2 regions of the Variovorax sp. F042 genome follow, and region 2 is predicted to be linked to the other one. Evidence: predicted binding sites of a transcription regulator. Region 2 holds the regulator's gene; the other holds the start of a gene.
The links. Region 2 encodes HrcA, which represses chaperone genes, less so after heat shock. Its sites were predicted from a motif close to TTAGCACTCNNNNNNNNNGAGTGCTAA; they were not measured.

Region 1: a site for HrcA is predicted at 2,817-2,843, ahead of ACZYSP_RS12040 (co-chaperone GroES). Genes of this name have one in related genera too.

The regions. Positions count from the first base shown of each region.
Region 1 covers NZ_JBVASX010000002.1:752,471-760,389, forward strand. The annotation lists gene ACZYSP_RS12020 (phospholipase D-like domain-containing protein) at 1-682, shown strand, start outside; gene ACZYSP_RS12025 (tautomerase family protein) at 651-890, opposite strand; gene ACZYSP_RS12030 (SDR family NAD(P)-dependent oxidoreductase) at 924-1,661, opposite strand; gene ACZYSP_RS12035 (LysR family transcriptional regulator) at 1,806-2,756, shown strand; gene ACZYSP_RS12040 (co-chaperone GroES) at 2,933-3,223, shown strand; gene groL (chaperonin GroEL) at 3,253-4,905, shown strand; gene xylB (xylulokinase) at 4,977-6,449, opposite strand; gene ACZYSP_RS12055 (AraC family transcriptional regulator) at 6,479-7,435, opposite strand; gene ACZYSP_RS12060 (carbohydrate kinase family protein) at 7,450-7,919, opposite strand, start outside.
Region 2 covers NZ_JBVASX010000017.1:40,395-48,313, reverse strand. The annotation lists gene ACZYSP_RS31745 (hypothetical protein) at 182-634, opposite strand; gene ACZYSP_RS31740 (TraB/GumN family protein) at 703-1,362, opposite strand; gene ACZYSP_RS31735 (pyocin activator PrtN family protein) at 1,400-1,660, opposite strand; gene ACZYSP_RS31730 (hypothetical protein) at 1,657-1,872, opposite strand; gene ACZYSP_RS31725 (hypothetical protein) at 1,881-2,111, opposite strand; tRNA gene ACZYSP_RS31720 (tRNA-Ile) at 2,296-2,372, opposite strand; gene hrcA (heat-inducible transcriptional repressor HrcA) at 2,404-3,411, opposite strand; gene ACZYSP_RS31710 (NAD kinase) at 3,443-4,354, shown strand; gene recN (DNA repair protein RecN) at 4,356-6,038, shown strand; gene rapZ (RNase adapter RapZ) at 6,035-6,913, shown strand; gene mutY (A/G-specific adenine glycosylase) at 6,946-7,919, opposite strand, start outside.

The DNA of each region.
Region 1 (7,919 bases), on a different contig from region 2:
GGCAACCGAGAAGCGCCCGCCGGACATGGAGGACCTTGCCCAGCTGATCGCGGGCGCCAGCCACTCCGTGCTCTTTCTCGCCTTCTATCCGGGTAGCCCGAGCATCGCGAACTGGACAGCCCAGGCCGCGAGCAGGAACAAGAAGCTGTTCGTGCGCGGATGCGTGACGAACAAGTCGGCCTCGGAAGGCTTCTATTACGAGCTCAAGGGCATGACTCCGCCCGCCAGGAAGAAGGGCGAGAAGAAACCGCCCGTGCTCCAGGACCCGCGTGTTTTCGGAGCCGAGGCGTTCGACTTCAAGGTGCCCGATGGCTGGAAGAAGGAAATCCTCAATGCCGGCTTCGCGATCATTCACGACAAGGTCGTGGTGATCGACCCCTTCGACGACGACTGCGTCGTTGCCACCGGCAGCCACAACCTGGGGCACAAGGCATCGTTCGACAACGACGAGAACCTGCTGATTGTGCGTGGCAACAAGAAGCTCGCGATGGCCTATGCGACCCGCATCCTGGACGTCTACGACCACTTCTCCTCCCGCTTCTGGTTCAAGCAGCTTGGCGGCCAGAAGGACGCGCTGGAACTCAAAAGCACGCCGGAGGAATGGCTGGGCAAGTACTACGACAAGAAGGGTCGGCTCAAGAACCCGCAGCTCAAGTTCTGGATGGACGCGGCGGTGCAGTAGCAGCAAGCGTCTGCTCGCGGCGCACCTCGGTGATCGTGCGGCCGTGCTGGCCCCAGTTGTCGGTGTCGTATTCGTCGATCACGACAAAGGTCGAGGCAGGATCCTTGTTCAGGACGCGCACCATCATCTCGGTGGCCTCGGCGATCAGCTGCTTCTTCTGGTCGAGCGTGGTGCCTTCGCGGGTGATTTCGATGCGGATGTAGGGCATGGCGTTCTCCGGGGTTCGTTGTCGATGCTTTGCTCACCACTTGCCGGTGCCCATGCCGCCGTCCACGGGCAGCACGATGCCGGTCGTGAAGCTGGCGTCGCTCAGGTAGAGAACCGCGTCGACGATTTCCTGCACCGTGCCGATGCGGCCTGCCGGCTGCAGCGTGTTGAGGAAGCCGTGCATTTCCTTCGTGTACATCGGCGTGTCGACGATGCCCGGCGCCACCGCCGTCACCTGGATGTTGTGCGGCGCCAGTTCCAGCGCCAGCGCCTTCGTCGCCTGGTTGATGCCGCCCTTGATCAGCAGCGGCAGCACGGCCGGCACGGCCTGGTTGGGCTGCGAGGCAAGGCTTGCCGTGATGCTGATGATGTGGCCCGCCTTGCGCTCGACCATGTGGCGGACTGCCGCCTGCGACGGATAGACGAAACCCTTCAGGTTGGTGCTCACCAGGGCTTCCAGCTCGTCCGGCGTGTACTGGATGAACTGCTTGGCGTTGAAGAATCCGGCGTTGTTGACGAGCACGTCCACGTGCCCGAAGCGCTCGATGGCACGCCGCACCAGCAGATCGCCGACGACGGGGTCGGCGACGTCGCCGGCAACGCCCAGGAAGTTGTCGGGCGAACCGAGCGACACGGATGCCTGTTGCAGGCGTTCGGCGCTGCGGGCGTTGCCGACGACGTTGTCGCCGCGCTGCAGGTACGCGCCGGCCAGGGCCAGGCCGATGCCGCTCGAGGCGCCGGTGATCACGATCGTCTTGGGTTGGGTCTTCATGATGGTTTCCTTTCGGGTGGTCAAAGCGGAGGCAGTTGGTTCAGGTTCATGGAGGCTCTCGCCTCTGGGATCAACTGTATTGACGACCTTCAAGTTGATAAAGATGATCGAAGCATCTTTAGTCTTTACTTTATGTAATCAATCATGAATCGCCAGTTCGACGACCTGCTGCTGGGAAGCCTGGAGCTTTTCTGTCTTGCAGCCGAGCAAGAGGGGTTCACCGCCGCGGCCGCCGTTGCGGGCGTGACGCCCGCCGCCGTAAGCAGGACGGTGGGCAGGCTGGAAGAACGCCTCGGCGTGCGCCTCTTCCTGCGCACGACACGGCAGATACGGCTGAGCGAGGCGGGCCAGGCCTATTACGAGCAATGCCGCCAGGCGCTCAACCAGCTGGTGGAGGCCGAACGCCAGGTCAGCGGCCAGCAGATCACGCCAAGCGGCCTGCTGCGGATCAGCGTTCCCACCACCTACGGGCACTACCGGCTGCTGCCGCTGCTGCCGGAGTTCAGGGCGCGCTACCCGGACATCCGGGTCGAGGTTCACGTCAGCAACCGCAACATCGACTTCGCCGCGGAGGGGTACGACCTTGCCGTGCGTGTGCGCGCGCCAGCCGACTCGACCCTGGTTGCTCGCCATCTCGAGGACGCCGAACTCGTGCTCGTCGCAGCCCCGGACTACCTGCGCCGGCACGGGGAACCCCGGACCCTGGACGACCTGCAGACCCACGAATGCATCCAGTTCGAGCTGCCCAGCAGCGGCCGCACCATCCCCTGGCTGTGCCGTCAGGACGGCCAGGACATCGAAATGCTCACCTCCGGCGGCTACGCCTGCTCGGACGACGTCCTGGCCGGCGTTACGCTGGCCCGGCATGGCGCGGGCATCTTCCAGGCCTATCGCTTCGTGGTCGAGGAAGACTTGCGCCAGGGACGGCTGGTCGAAGTGCTCAAGCCCTTCGGCGGCCGGTCCCGGCCCTACAACCTGCTGTATCCCAAGTTGCGGTTCGCGCCGCTGCGCGTGCGCACCTTCGTGGACTTCCTGATGGGCCGCCGGGCGGATGCGGCGGGCGTGTCTGGCGGCGGCTTGGCGGGCCGGGCGTGAGATCCGTTACGCACCGGCGGCAGCCCCTGTCACTTGAAAGCCCACCGATTGCCCTTATGATTAGCACTCGCTGCTGATGAGTGCTAACAGCCCTCGCTTCCAGTCGATGGGCTGCCGGCCTCCGGTCCGGCACCCGACCACAAACCCGTTTCTTATCCATACATCCAGGAGATGCAATGAAACTTCGTCCTTTGGCCGATCGCGTGATCGTCAAGCGTGTTGACAGCGAAACCAAGACCGCCTCCGGCATCGTCATCCCCGACGCAGCCGCTGAAAAGCCCGATCAGGGTGAAGTCCTGGCCGTGGGCCCGGGCAAGCGCAACGACAAGGGCGAACTGGCCGCACTGACCGTCAAGGTCGGCGACCGCGTCCTGTTCGGCAAGTACAGCGGCCAGACCGTCAAGGTCGGCGGTGACGAATTGCTCGTCATGAAGGAAGACGACCTGTTCGCGGTCGTCGAGAAGTAATTCAAACATCCCATTCGGAGTAAACAAACATGGCAGCAAAAGACGTAGTCTTCGGCGGTGAAGCCCGCGCACGCATGGTCGAGGGTGTCAACATCCTGGCCAACGCAGTCAAGGTGACCCTGGGCCCCAAGGGCCGCAACGTGGTGCTCGAGCGCTCGTTCGGCGCCCCCACCGTCACCAAGGACGGTGTGTCGGTCGCCAAGGAAATCGAACTCAAGGACAAGCTGCAGAACATGGGCGCCCAGCTCGTGAAGGAAGTGGCTTCCAAGACTTCGGACAACGCCGGTGACGGCACCACCACCGCGACCGTGCTGGCACAAGCCATCGTTCGCGAAGGTTTCAAGCTGGTGGCTGCCGGCATGAACCCGATGGACCTGAAGCGCGGCATCGACAAGGCTGTCACGGCCCTGGTCGCCGAGCTGAAGAAGGCTTCCAAGCCCACCACCACGTCGAAGGAAATCGCTCAAGTCGGCTCGATCTCGGCCAACAGCGACGAAACCATCGGCAAGCTCATCGCTGACGCGATGGACAAGGTCGGCAAGGAAGGCGTGATCACTGTCGAAGACGGCAAGTCGCTGGACAGCGAACTCGACGTTGTCGAAGGCATGCAGTTCGACCGCGGCTACCTGTCGCCCTACTTCATCAACAACCCCGAGAAGCAATCGGCGCTGCTCGACAACCCCTTCGTGCTGCTGTTCGACAAGAAGATCAGCAACATCCGTGACCTGCTCCCCACGCTGGAACAAGTCGCCAAGGCTGGCCGTCCGCTGCTGATCATTGCCGAAGAAGTCGAAGGCGAAGCCCTGGCTACGCTGGTCGTGAACACGATCCGCGGCATCCTGAAGGTCGTGGCCGTCAAGGCTCCTGGCTTCGGCGACCGCCGCAAGGCCATGCTGGAAGACATCGCCATCCTGACGGGCGGCAAGGTCATCGCTGAAGAAGTGGGCCTGACGCTCGAAAAGGTGACGCTGGCCGACCTGGGCCAAGCCAAGCGCATCGAAGTGGGCAAGGAAAACACGATCATCATCGACGGCGCCGGTGCCGCTGGCGACATCGAAGCCCGCGTGAAGCAAGTGCGCGTGCAGATCGAAGAAGCCACGAGCGACTACGACCGTGAAAAGCTGCAAGAGCGCGTGGCCAAGCTGGCCGGCGGCGTTGCAGTGATCAAGGTTGGCGCTGCCACCGAAGTCGAAATGAAGGAAAAGAAGGCTCGCGTCGAAGACGCCCTGCACGCTACCCGCGCTGCAGTGGAAGAAGGCGTCGTGGCTGGCGGCGGCGTGGCTCTGCTGCGTGCCAAGCAAGCCGTGGGCGAGTCGGTCAAGGGCGACAACGCCGACCAGGAAGCCGGCATCAAGCTGGTGCTCAAGGCCATCGAAGCTCCCCTGCGCGAAATCGTGAACAACGCCGGCGGCGAAGCCTCGGTGGTGGTGAACGCTGTGCTGGCCGGCAAGGGCAACTACGGCTTCAACGCTGCGAACGACACGTACGGCGACATGCTCGAGCTGGGCATCCTGGACCCGACGAAGGTCACCCGCACCGCACTGCAGAACGCCGCTTCGGTGTCCTCGCTGCTGCTGACGACCGAAGCCATGGTCGCTGACGCGCCCAAGGACGAGTCTGGCGCCGGCGGCGGCATGCCCGACATGGGCGGCATGGGCGGAATGGGCGGCATGGGCATGTAATGCCCGGCTGAGCACTGCTCACCAAAAGAAGAAGGGCCGCGAAAGCGGCCCTTTTTTATTGCCTGTGCCAGTTACTGAAACTGGTCTCGCAGCGCCGCATAGAGCACCTGGAAGCGTGTGTGGCGCGCGCTATGCACAGCGGCTCCTTCGGTCGACGGAATCAACTGCTGCTGCACCGGCGGCAGCTTGCACACCTCGGCCACCGCGCCTCCATCGGCCAGCCACGCCAGCCGCGCTGCCCCCAACGCCCCGCCCGTCTCGCTGCCCGCATAGAGCGTCAGCGGCACCTGGAAGATGTCGGCCAGCAACTGGCCCCACCACACGCTGCGTGCACCACCGCCCACCAGCGCCACTTCGCGCAGCGGCATGTCGGCCGGCAGCCGCAGGGTGTCGAAGCCATCGCGCAGCCCGAAGCTCACGCCCTCGACCACGGCGTAGGCGATTTCCGCCGGACCGTGTGCATGCGTCAACCCGAACAGCACGCCCTGCGCATTAGGGTTGTTGTGCGGCGAGCGTTCGCCCGAGAGATACGGCAGGAACAGCGGGCAGCGCTCGCGCTGCGCCAGCGAGATGGACGCCGCCGCTTCGAGCAGCGCGGCTTCGTCGGCGAACCGGAAGGTCTTTGCCGCCCAACTCACCGCGCTCGCGGCCGAGAGCATCACCGACATCTGGTGCCAGCGCTTCGGCAGCGCATGGCAGAAGGCGTGCATCGCCTGTGCCGGGTTCGGCAAGAAGCGGTCGGTGGACACGAACACCACGCCCGACGTGCCCAGCGACACAAAACCCTGCCCCGGCTCGACCAGCCCCATGCCGACCGCGCTGGCCGCGTTATCGCCAGCACCGCCGGCAATCAGCACCGCACCACCGCCACCCATGCCCCAGCGCGCCGCAAGCTCGGGCTTGAGCTGCGCCGACACCTCGCTGCCCTCGACCAGGCGCGGCATGTGCGCACGCGTGAGCCCGGTGGCAGCGAGCAATTCATCGGACCAGTCGCGCGCACCCACGTCGAGCCACAGCGTGCCGGCCGCGTCCGACATCTCGCTGACCGCCTCGCCGCTGAGCATGAAGCGCAGCCAGTCCTTCGGCAGCAGCACGCGCGCAACGCGGCTGAAAACTTCGGGCTCGTGCTCGCGCACCCACAGCAGCTTGGGCGCCGTGAACCCCGGCATCGCGAGGTTGCCCGCAATCTCGCCGAGCCGCGGTACGGCACGCGCAAGCGCTTCGCACTGCGCGCCACTGCGTCCGTCGTTCCAGAGAATCGCGGGGCGCAGCACCTGGCCCGCTTCGTCGAGCAGCGTGGCGCCGTGCATCTGGCCCGACAGGCCGATCGCACGCACCGCCGCAAGCTCTTCGGGATGCGACTTGCCGAGCGTGCGCATTACCTCCTCGAGCGCATGCCACCACTGCTGCGGCGCCTGCTCCGACCACAACGGTTGCGGCCGTTCGACCGTGAGCGGTGCGCGGGCCACGCCCACGATGCGGTGGTCGTCGGCGAGCAAAAGCGCCTTGAGCTCGGACGTGCCGAGGTCGAGTCCCAGATACAAGATGAGCCCCCTGGTTTTCTGCTGCGTGCTCAGGAAGAGACGCCGCTGCCGAAGCGCGTGTCGGCCTGCCGGCGGAATTCGCTCGGCGTCATGCCCTTGATTTCAAGGAAGCGCCGGTTGAAGTTCGCCACGTTGTTGAAGCCCACCTGGTAGCAGATGTCGGTCACGTAGTGATCGGTCTGCATCAGCAGGTGGCAGGCGCTGTTGATGCGCACGCGGTTGACGAAATCGGTAAAGCTGTTGCCGGTGGAGCGCCTGAAGAAGCGGCTGAAGCGGCTCTCGCTCATGCCCAGCTCGGCCGCCACGTCCGACATCGAGATCGGGTCGGCCATGTTGTTGGTGATGCGGTTGACGATGCCGTTGATCTGGTCGACCTGCGCGTCGCCGTCTGCGCCCTGTGCGCCCTGCATCTGCACGCTCGACAGCAGCCGATAGTCGGTGCACTGCGCCAGGTCGGCCATGAAGTCGAGGAACAGGCTCAGGCGCCGCACGCCGCGCGCGGCCTTGATGCTGTCCCAGTGCGCCTGCGCGTTCTCCGACATGCCGAAGAATTCGATGCCGTGGCGCGCCCGCTCCAGCAGGTGCATTACCTCGCGCAGCTCGGGAATCTGGGATGCCGCGTGCTCGATGGGCTCGTGTCGGAACTGGATCACCCGGTCGCGTCCCGCGGCGCCGCCTTCGGGCACGTCGAGCGAGATCCAGTTGTGCGGCAGCCGCGGCCCGCACAGCACCAGGTGCCCGGGCTGGAACGGCCCGATCCAGTCGCCGATGAAGGCCTTGCCCGATGTCTCGGTGATCAGGTGCAGCTCGTAGTCTTCATGGAAGTGCCATCGCACCAGCGGGCTCGGAAAGCCGTGCGCGAGGCAGCGCACCAGGCCGGTTTCTTCGGGGGTCTCGTAACCCAGCGAGGGGGAACGCGTGAAGTCGCGCTCCAGCTCGGGCTGGCGCTGACGGGGAATCGAACGCTTTCGGGTGGTCGTCGTCATGATGGCAGCCCGGCTCAGGGCCGGGAAGCAGCAGCAACAGCGGTATTTTGTGCCTTCGCCAAGGCGGCGTGAACCGCCTCCAGCGTCGGTGGATCGGCACCCTCGCGGGTGCAGTTGAGGGCGGCGGCGGTGGCGGCGAAGCTCATCACTTCGCACCATGCGTCGTCGCCCAGCTCGCCGAGCTGCGCCGGCCGCTCCACGCCATGCGCAAGCAGCGACACGGACAACCCGGCCGTGAAGGTGTCTCCCGCGCCGATGGTATCGACCACGGTGACGCGCGGCGCGGCCACGGTCAACGGCTCGTGCCCCGTGCGCCAGAGCGTTGCGCCGTCGCCGCCGCGCGTGACGATCACGGCGCGCGCGCCGGCCTTCAGGCACTCGGCGGCCAGCGCATCGACCTGCTGGCCGGGCGCGAGCAGCGCAGCGTCTTCGTCGCTGAGCTTGACCAGGTCGGCCATGGCGAACCAGCCGGTGACGCGCGCGC
Region 2 (7,919 bases):
GACTGCCGTTGTGCGAGCAATTGCTAGTAGCCATGGCTACTAGCAATCAGGCGCACGGCCCAACAGCCGCGGTTTCCCAACTTGTTACCAGAATTCTTAGCAGCTATTAGCCACTTCGAGCGAAAACTGTCGTGTTGAAGGGCTCCGAGGGCAGCGATCAGCTACGGCGTGGCTCTCAAGGTCAGTCGCTCACCTTGTTTGTGGTGAAGAGGGCAGATGAGATGAGACCGCTGCCGTACCGCAGCTTTTGGAACGTCAGGTCTACCACGGAGATTTTTTCCGCGGCGGCAAACGTCGCAAAAACTTGAAAGTCACTCGCCGACACTGTGACAACCGCTTCCAATACGGGCTTCGAACGGAGGAATACACCGACAGAAGGAATTTCAGCTCTCCCGGCACTTGCGACGTCGGCGCTAGAAATCATGATCGCGAAATCTCTAACACCACCAACCGCTTCGGTGAATGCTCCAGTCAAGTGGAGGTAACGGCTATCGAGGCGATTTCGTTTATCCAACGCACCATCTTCTGCAGCCCAAGCGTGCAATTCGAAACCCCAACCCGTGACAACCCCTGCCCGAGAAATGATTTCCCGCTCAATACCGGCCTTGCGTTTACGTTGAGCGGTCTGAAGCATGATTGGTTTCGTGGATTGGGAGGCGGCTGCCTTGCTTGAACGGTGGAAACGTGTTGGCGACCCTCCCGCTAATTCGTCAATGGCGCCGCAGCCTTTCCTTTCTTAGCCAAACGATCCAATAGATTGCCCGGCCCCACCAAATGGTGAGCACCGACGACAAGCAACTGTCTCTTCCTAGAGGCTCCGCGGGCAGCAATGGTATTCGCCCAGTTTTCGTTGCGGGCGGTGAAAAACGCGTGCCGTAGAGATGGCACAGATGCCAAGGGACTTGCTTTTTGGAGCTGCAAAAGCGCCACATAGTCGCACGCCTCCCACGCCGAGTGCAGCGCAGCAATCTGTTCGGCTGCTACAGGCGCAAACTGGTGCATCGCCGCTTCTGCTGTTGCCAGATCACGGGCAGGCACCGAATCAAACAGTTCGGATACGGCCCGTCCAGTCTCGATGTAGGTCATCGGAGGCCGGTCGGCTTCCCGGAGCGCGCTGGCAAATATCTGTTCCACGCCAGGCTGAATAGCCGCCTGTGACAAGGCCTGCCGCATCTTGTCAAACAGTAGGGCCCAAGGCTTCAGAGTCTTGGCATCGGCTTCGAAGCGGCAAGCATCCAGTTCCGCGTGGTCGTGCTCCATCTCAATCAATTCTGAGCCGTTGAACGCATCAAGGACCCACCAAGGCATCGACGTTGTGCCTGATGGGAAGACGTGCACCGCGCCGAGGATACGCGTGTTCATGCCAGTGATTTCGTAATACAAGGGTCACCTCAACTCTTTAGGAAGACTCACACCGCATCCCCAAGCGAGCCAAGGTTTCCTCAGCGTCCCGCTTTTGCGCATCAATGTACGCAGCAACATCAGATACGTGCGCAACCCAGCCGCCAGACTCCAGCATCTTGAACATCGGGAACGGTAATTCACGGCGATAGATCTTGTTCTGCAGCGACCTGGGGTCGAGGCTCAGCAAGTTGGCGACCTCATGAAGACGCAGCACCGGTCTATTGACCAGTAACAGGAGCATCAGCTCAGTTTTCACGGACCAAGGTCGTATTCGTCCCGCACGGCGTCGATGATGCTGCGGATTGCTGGCGACGGCGCAGGCTCCGCGGTATCCCATGAGCGCCCCTCAGCGTCGATTGGGTGCGCCTCCACCGGTAAAGGAATCCCCACGCGTCCGCCCTTCATGTCTCCGACGCGTTCCGCAATGATTGCAGCAAGGTCGTTGCTCGATTTCTTCTGCTTTGCCATGGGGCACCTCAGTGGCTCAACTTGCGCGGCTTGCGTGCGGCGGCGCCGAACAACCAGCAGGTAGCCCGGTGCATGAGGTAGCAGATACCCAGCGCCACCGCGATCAACGCCCACGCCTTGGATGTTTCCCCAGCAGATAGCGCCGGGCCGCTGAACGCCGCTCCGGTCAGCAGCCACAACACCAGTAGGCCGACGAAGGCCCACACCACCGCGCTGAATCGCCCGAGACCTGTAAGCATGCCGACCCCTCTTTGTTGAGAGATCGATTGTCCGGCGCCTAGTGTCGTCCGGCAAACGCGCTACGGCGCAAAACCGTGTACCGGCGGCTACATGGCGGCTACATGGCCTCACCAAAGTAGTGAGAAAAAGAAAAGGCGCTATCGATTAAATAGCGCCTTGTTCAATGCCCATGCGGCTTGCGGGTGGTAGGCCGTGAGTGGCTTGAACACTCGACCAACGGATTATGAGTCCGCTGCTCTAACCAACTGAGCTAACGGCCCACGCGGCACGATTCTATTCGCGCTGCGGCGCCTACTTGCGATGGCTCAGCGCATTGCTCACCAGGCGCGACGTGATGTCGACGATCTGGATCATGCGCTCGTAGGGCATGCGCGTCGGCCCGATCACGCCCAGCGTACCCACGACCTGTCCATCGACCTCGTAGTTGGCGCTGACGATGGAGAGTTCTTCGAAGGGCACCACCTGGCTTTCGCCGCCAATGAAGATGCGCACCCCTTCGGCCTTGCTCGACACGTCGAGCAGGCGCATCAACTGGGCCTTCTGCTCGAAGAGTTCGAAGGCACGGCGCAACTGCCCCATGTCGCTGGAGAAATCGCTCACCGCCAGCAGGTTGCGCTCACCGGAGATCACGACGTCGTCTTCCTGCGCCTCGTTCAGCACTTCGGAACTGACCTGCACCGCGGCCTGCATCAGCGCAGCGATCTCGCCACGCAGCTTTTCGACCTCGGACTGGAGACGATCGCGCACCTGCTCGATAGTCAGGCCCGCATAGTGCGCATTGATGTAGTTCGAGGCCTCGACCAGCTGCGACTGCGAATAGTCGGCCTCCGGAAAGATCACCCTGTTCTGCACGTCGCCATCGGGCGAGACGATGATCACCAGCAGGCGCCGGTCAGAGAGCTTCAGGAACTCGATCTGCTTGAACACCGAAGCGCGCCGCGGCGCCATCACCACGCCAACGAACTGCGACAGGTTCGACAACAGATGCGCCGCATTGGCGATCACTTTCTGCGGCTGGTCGGGCGCGAGGCTCGGCGTGCTCATCTGTTCGCGCTGCGCGGTCAGCATGGTGTCGACGAAGAGGCGGTATCCACGGTGCGTCGGAATGCGGCCGGCCGAGGTGTGCGGGCTGGCGATCAGCCCCAGCGCCTCGAGGTCGGACATGACGTTGCGGATGGTCGCTGGCGACAGATCGAGCCCCGAGGAACGCGACAGCGTGCGCGAGCCGACGGGTTGCCCGTCGGCGATGTAGCGCTCGACGAGCGTCTTGAGCAGCAACTTGGCACGGTCGTCCAGCATTGCAAGATTTTAGTGTTGTAATTTGTGAGATATGACCTCTCGCTTTCGTCACGTCGCCCTGATCGGCAAATACCAGGCTTCCGGCGCCCGGGCGCAGGCGGACTCGCGCGACGGCGTCATGGAAGGCATTGGCGCCTTCCTCGAATCGCAAGGCTGCACGGTGTTCGTCGAGCGCTCGACCTGCGAGGAAGACGATGACGGCGCCCCTGCCCATCCACGCTACGAAGCCCTGAGCGTCGAGGAAATCGGCCAGCGCTGCGACCTCGGCCTGGTAGTCGGCGGCGACGGCACCATGCTCGGCATCGGCCGGCAGCTCGCCAGCTATGGCATCCCGCTGATCGGCATCAACCGCGGCCGGCTCGGCTTCATCACCGACATTCCGCTCGACAACTACCAGGCCACGCTGATCCCGATGCTGGCCGGCGAGTACGAGGAAGACCACCGCAGCCTGATGCACGCACAGGTCGTGCGCGACGGCGCCTCGGTGTTCGACGCGCTCGCCATGAACGACGTGGTCGTCAACCGCGGCGCCACCTCCGGCATGGTCGAGTTGCGCGTATCGGTGGGCCGCCATTTCGTGGCCAACCAGCGCGCCGACGGCCTGATCATCGCCACGCCCACAGGCTCGACGGCCTACGCACTGTCGGCCGGTGGGCCGCTGCTGCATCCGGCCGTGCCGGGCTGGGTGCTGGTACCGATCGCACCGCACACGCTGTCGAACCGCCCCGTGCTGCTGCCCGACGCCGACGAGATCGTGATCGAGCTGGTGGGCGGGCGTGACGCCAGCGCCAATTTCGACATGCAGTCGCTGGCCTCGCTCGCAATCGGCGACCGCGTGGTGGTGCGCCGCTCCGATTTCCGCGTGCGCTTTTTGCACCCGCGCGGCTGGAGCTATTTCGACACCTTGCGCAAGAAACTTCACTGGAACGAAGGGGGCTCCTGAAATGGCGCTGCGACGCATCGCACTGCGCGACTTCGTGATCGTGCGATCACTCGAACTCGACCTGTCCGGCGGCTTCACGGTATTGACCGGCGAAACCGGCGCGGGCAAATCCATCCTGATCGACGCGCTGCAACTGGCGCTGGGCAACCGCGCCGACGCTGGCGCGGTGCGCGAAGGGGCCGAACGGCTCGACGTGAGTGCCGAATTCGACGCCGACCCCGCCCTGGACACCTGGCTCGACGAAGGCGGCTTCGAAGCCGGCGACGCGCTGCTGCTGCGCCGCACCGTCGACCTGCAGGGCCGCAGCCGCGGCTGGATCAACGGCAGCCCAGCCACGGCCACGCAGTTGCGCGAGCTCGGCGACCGCCTGCTCGACATCCACGGCCAGCACGCCTGGCAAAGCCTGACGCGGCCTGAGGCAGTGCGCGGCCTGCTCGACGCCTACGCAGGCGTGCGCACCGATGCGCTCGACGCCGCGTGGCAAAGCTGGCGGCAGGCACTTTCCGCACTCGAACACGCGCGCTCGGCGCAGGACTCGCTGCAGCGCGAACGCGAGCGGCTGCAATGGCAGATTTCCGAAGTCGCCAAGCTCGCACCGGGCGTCGACGAGTGGGAAGAGCTGTCGACCAACCACTCGCGCATCTCCAACGCGCAGGCCCTGATCGACGCGGCCCAGGGTGCCAGCCAGGCACTGGAAGACGACGACAACGGCGCCCTCCCCGCGCTTACGCGCGCGCTCACGCTGCTGCAGAACTGCGAGCACATCGAGCCCGAGTTCCGCGCGCTGGGCGAAGTGCTCGCCTCATGCGTGGCCCAGGCCTCCGACGCTGCCCACACGCTGCACGGCTACCTGCGCGATGCCGACACCGATCCGCAAACCCTGGCCGAGCTGGACGAGCGCATGGGCCTGTGGATGTCGCTCGCGCGCCGCTACAAGCGCCCGCCCGCCGAACTGCCGGCGCTGCTCGCCGGCTGGCAGGCCGAACTGCAGGCGCTGGATGCGCAAAGCGATCTCGAAGGGCTTGAGCGCGCAGAACAGAACGCACAGCAGGCCTACATGAAGGAAGCCAAGGCGCTCGGCAAGGTCCGCAAGCAAGCTGCGCCGCGCCTCGCTCAAGCCGTCACCGATGCGATGCAGGGTCTCGGCATGCAGGGCGGACGCTTCGACGTCGAACTGCAGCCGCTGGCGCAGCCCAGCCGTGCCGGCCTCGAAGACGTGGCCTTTCTCGTGGCCGGCCACACCGGCAGCACGCCGCGCGCCATCGGCAAGGTGGCCTCGGGCGGCGAACTGTCGCGCATTGCGCTGGCCATCGCCGTCACCACCAGCCAGCTCGGCGCGGCGCAGACGCTGATCTTCGACGAGGTCGATGCCGGCGTCGGCGGTGCGGTCGCCGAGACCGTCGGCCGCCTCATGAAGCAGCTCGGCCGCGACCGCCAGGTTCTCGCCGTGACCCACCTGCCCCAGGTGGCCGCCTGTGCCGACCATCACCTCGTTGTGGCCAAGCGCCAGACGGCAGCAGCCGGCAAGGACGGCCCGCGCACCGAGAGCGGCGTGTCGCGCCTCGACGATGACAACCGCGCCAAGGAAATCGCCCGCATGCTGGGCGGTGAGAAGGTCTCGCAAACCTCGCTCGCGCACGCACGCGAAATGCTCGGCCACAAGACCTCGGTGACCGCGCCATGAACCTCGACCTCGTGCTCATCACGGGCATGTCGGGCTCCGGCAAGTCGGTGGCCCTGCATGCGCTGGAAGACGCTGGCTACTACTGCGTCGACAACCTGCCGCCCGAACTGCTGACATCCTTCATCGCCTTGCAGCACGAACAGCAGACGCCGCGCGTGGCCATTGCCATGGACGTGCGCAGCGGCGTCTCGCTACCAATCGTTCCACAGCAGCTCGAAGCGCTGCGGCGCGACGGCGAGATCTCGCTGCGTTCGCTGTTCCTCGACGCGACCACCGACGCCCTGCTGCGCCGCTACTCGGAAACCCGCCGCCGCCATCCACTCTCGCGCCAGGAAGGCCGCACCGACGTGCCCGAGCAGCACCGCGTGCTGATGCAGGCCATCGAGCTCGAACGCGAATTGCTGGCCGACCTGCGCGACGGCGCGGACGTGATCGACACGAGCCTGATCCGGCCGGCGCAGCTGCAGAGCTACATCAAGTCGCTGATCTCCGCGCCGCAAAGCGCGCTGACGCTGGTGTTCGAATCGTTCGCCTTCAAGCGCGGCGTGCCGCTCGATGCGGACTACGTGTTCGACGTGCGCATGCTGCCCAACCCGCACTACGTGCCCGCGCTGCGCCCGCTCACGGGCCGCGACGAGCCGGTGATCGAATGGCTGCGCGAGCACGACGACGTAGCGCGCATGTACAACGACATCGAACAGTTCCTCACGCATTGGCTCGATGCACTGGCGCGCGACCATCGCAGCTATGTGACGGTGGCCATCGGGTGCACGGGCGGGCAGCACCGTTCGGTGTTCCTGGTCGAGCAGCTGGCGCGCTCGTTCGGTGCGCGCTGGGGTGCGCTCAAGCGGCACCGCGAACTCGACGCGGCCTGACTGGACTGATCCGCCGACTAAAGATCGGCTGATTAAGCCTCGCTACCTTCCAGCAGCTTGCGCATCGGCGCCGGCAGGCCCAAGCGGCCCCACTCCTCGGCCTCGACCCATCGCGCGCCATCGCCTTGCGGCTGGCCGCCCTGAAGCTGCACCGGATGCAGATGCAGGTCCTTGTGGGTCAGCACATGCACGAAGGCCGGCAGGTCCTGCACGCCGCGTCGCGCGGCCGTCGGCAGTGCAGCCAGAAGATCTTCGCGGCTGTCGAACACGGGCAGGCAATAGAGCCCGGCCCAGATGCCCTTGGACGGCCGCTTCTCCAGCCACACGCGGCCTTGCGCATCGCGCGCCAGCAGCACCCAGAGCGACTGTGCACTGCGCTTGAGCTTGCGGGTCTTGACGGGGTAGCGCTCCGGCGCGCCTTCCCGCAGGGCCGCGCAGGTCTTGTTGACCGGGCAGATCATGCAGCTCGGCTTGCGCGGCAGGCACACCGTGGCGCCCAGGTCCATCACGCCTTGCGTGTAGCTCGCGATGGCTTCTTTCTGCTCTGCTGGCGGCAGCAATTGCGTTGCCAGGTCCCACAGCGCACGCTCCTGCGCCGCCGAAGACATGTCGCCCGCAAAGCCAAGCACGCGCGTCAGCACGCGCTTCACGTTGCCGTCGAGGATCGCCACGCGCTCGCCGAAGCAGAAGGCGGCAATGGCGGCCGAGGTCGATCGGCCGATGCCGGGCAAGGTGACGAGTTCGGCGGCCGTGCGCGGAAACTCGCCGCCGAAGCGCGCGACGACTTCCTGCGCGCAGCGATGCATGTTGCGCGCGCGGCTGTAGTAGCCCAGCCCGCTCCAGAGCCCGAAGACCTCGTCCTCGGTGCCGGCGGCCAGCGCCTTCACGTCGGGAAAGCGTTCGAGAAAACGCGCGAAGTAGCCGAGCACCGTCGTCACCTGCGTCTGCTGGAGCATCACCTCCGACAGCCACACGCGGTACGGGTCGCGGGTGTTCTGCCAAGGCA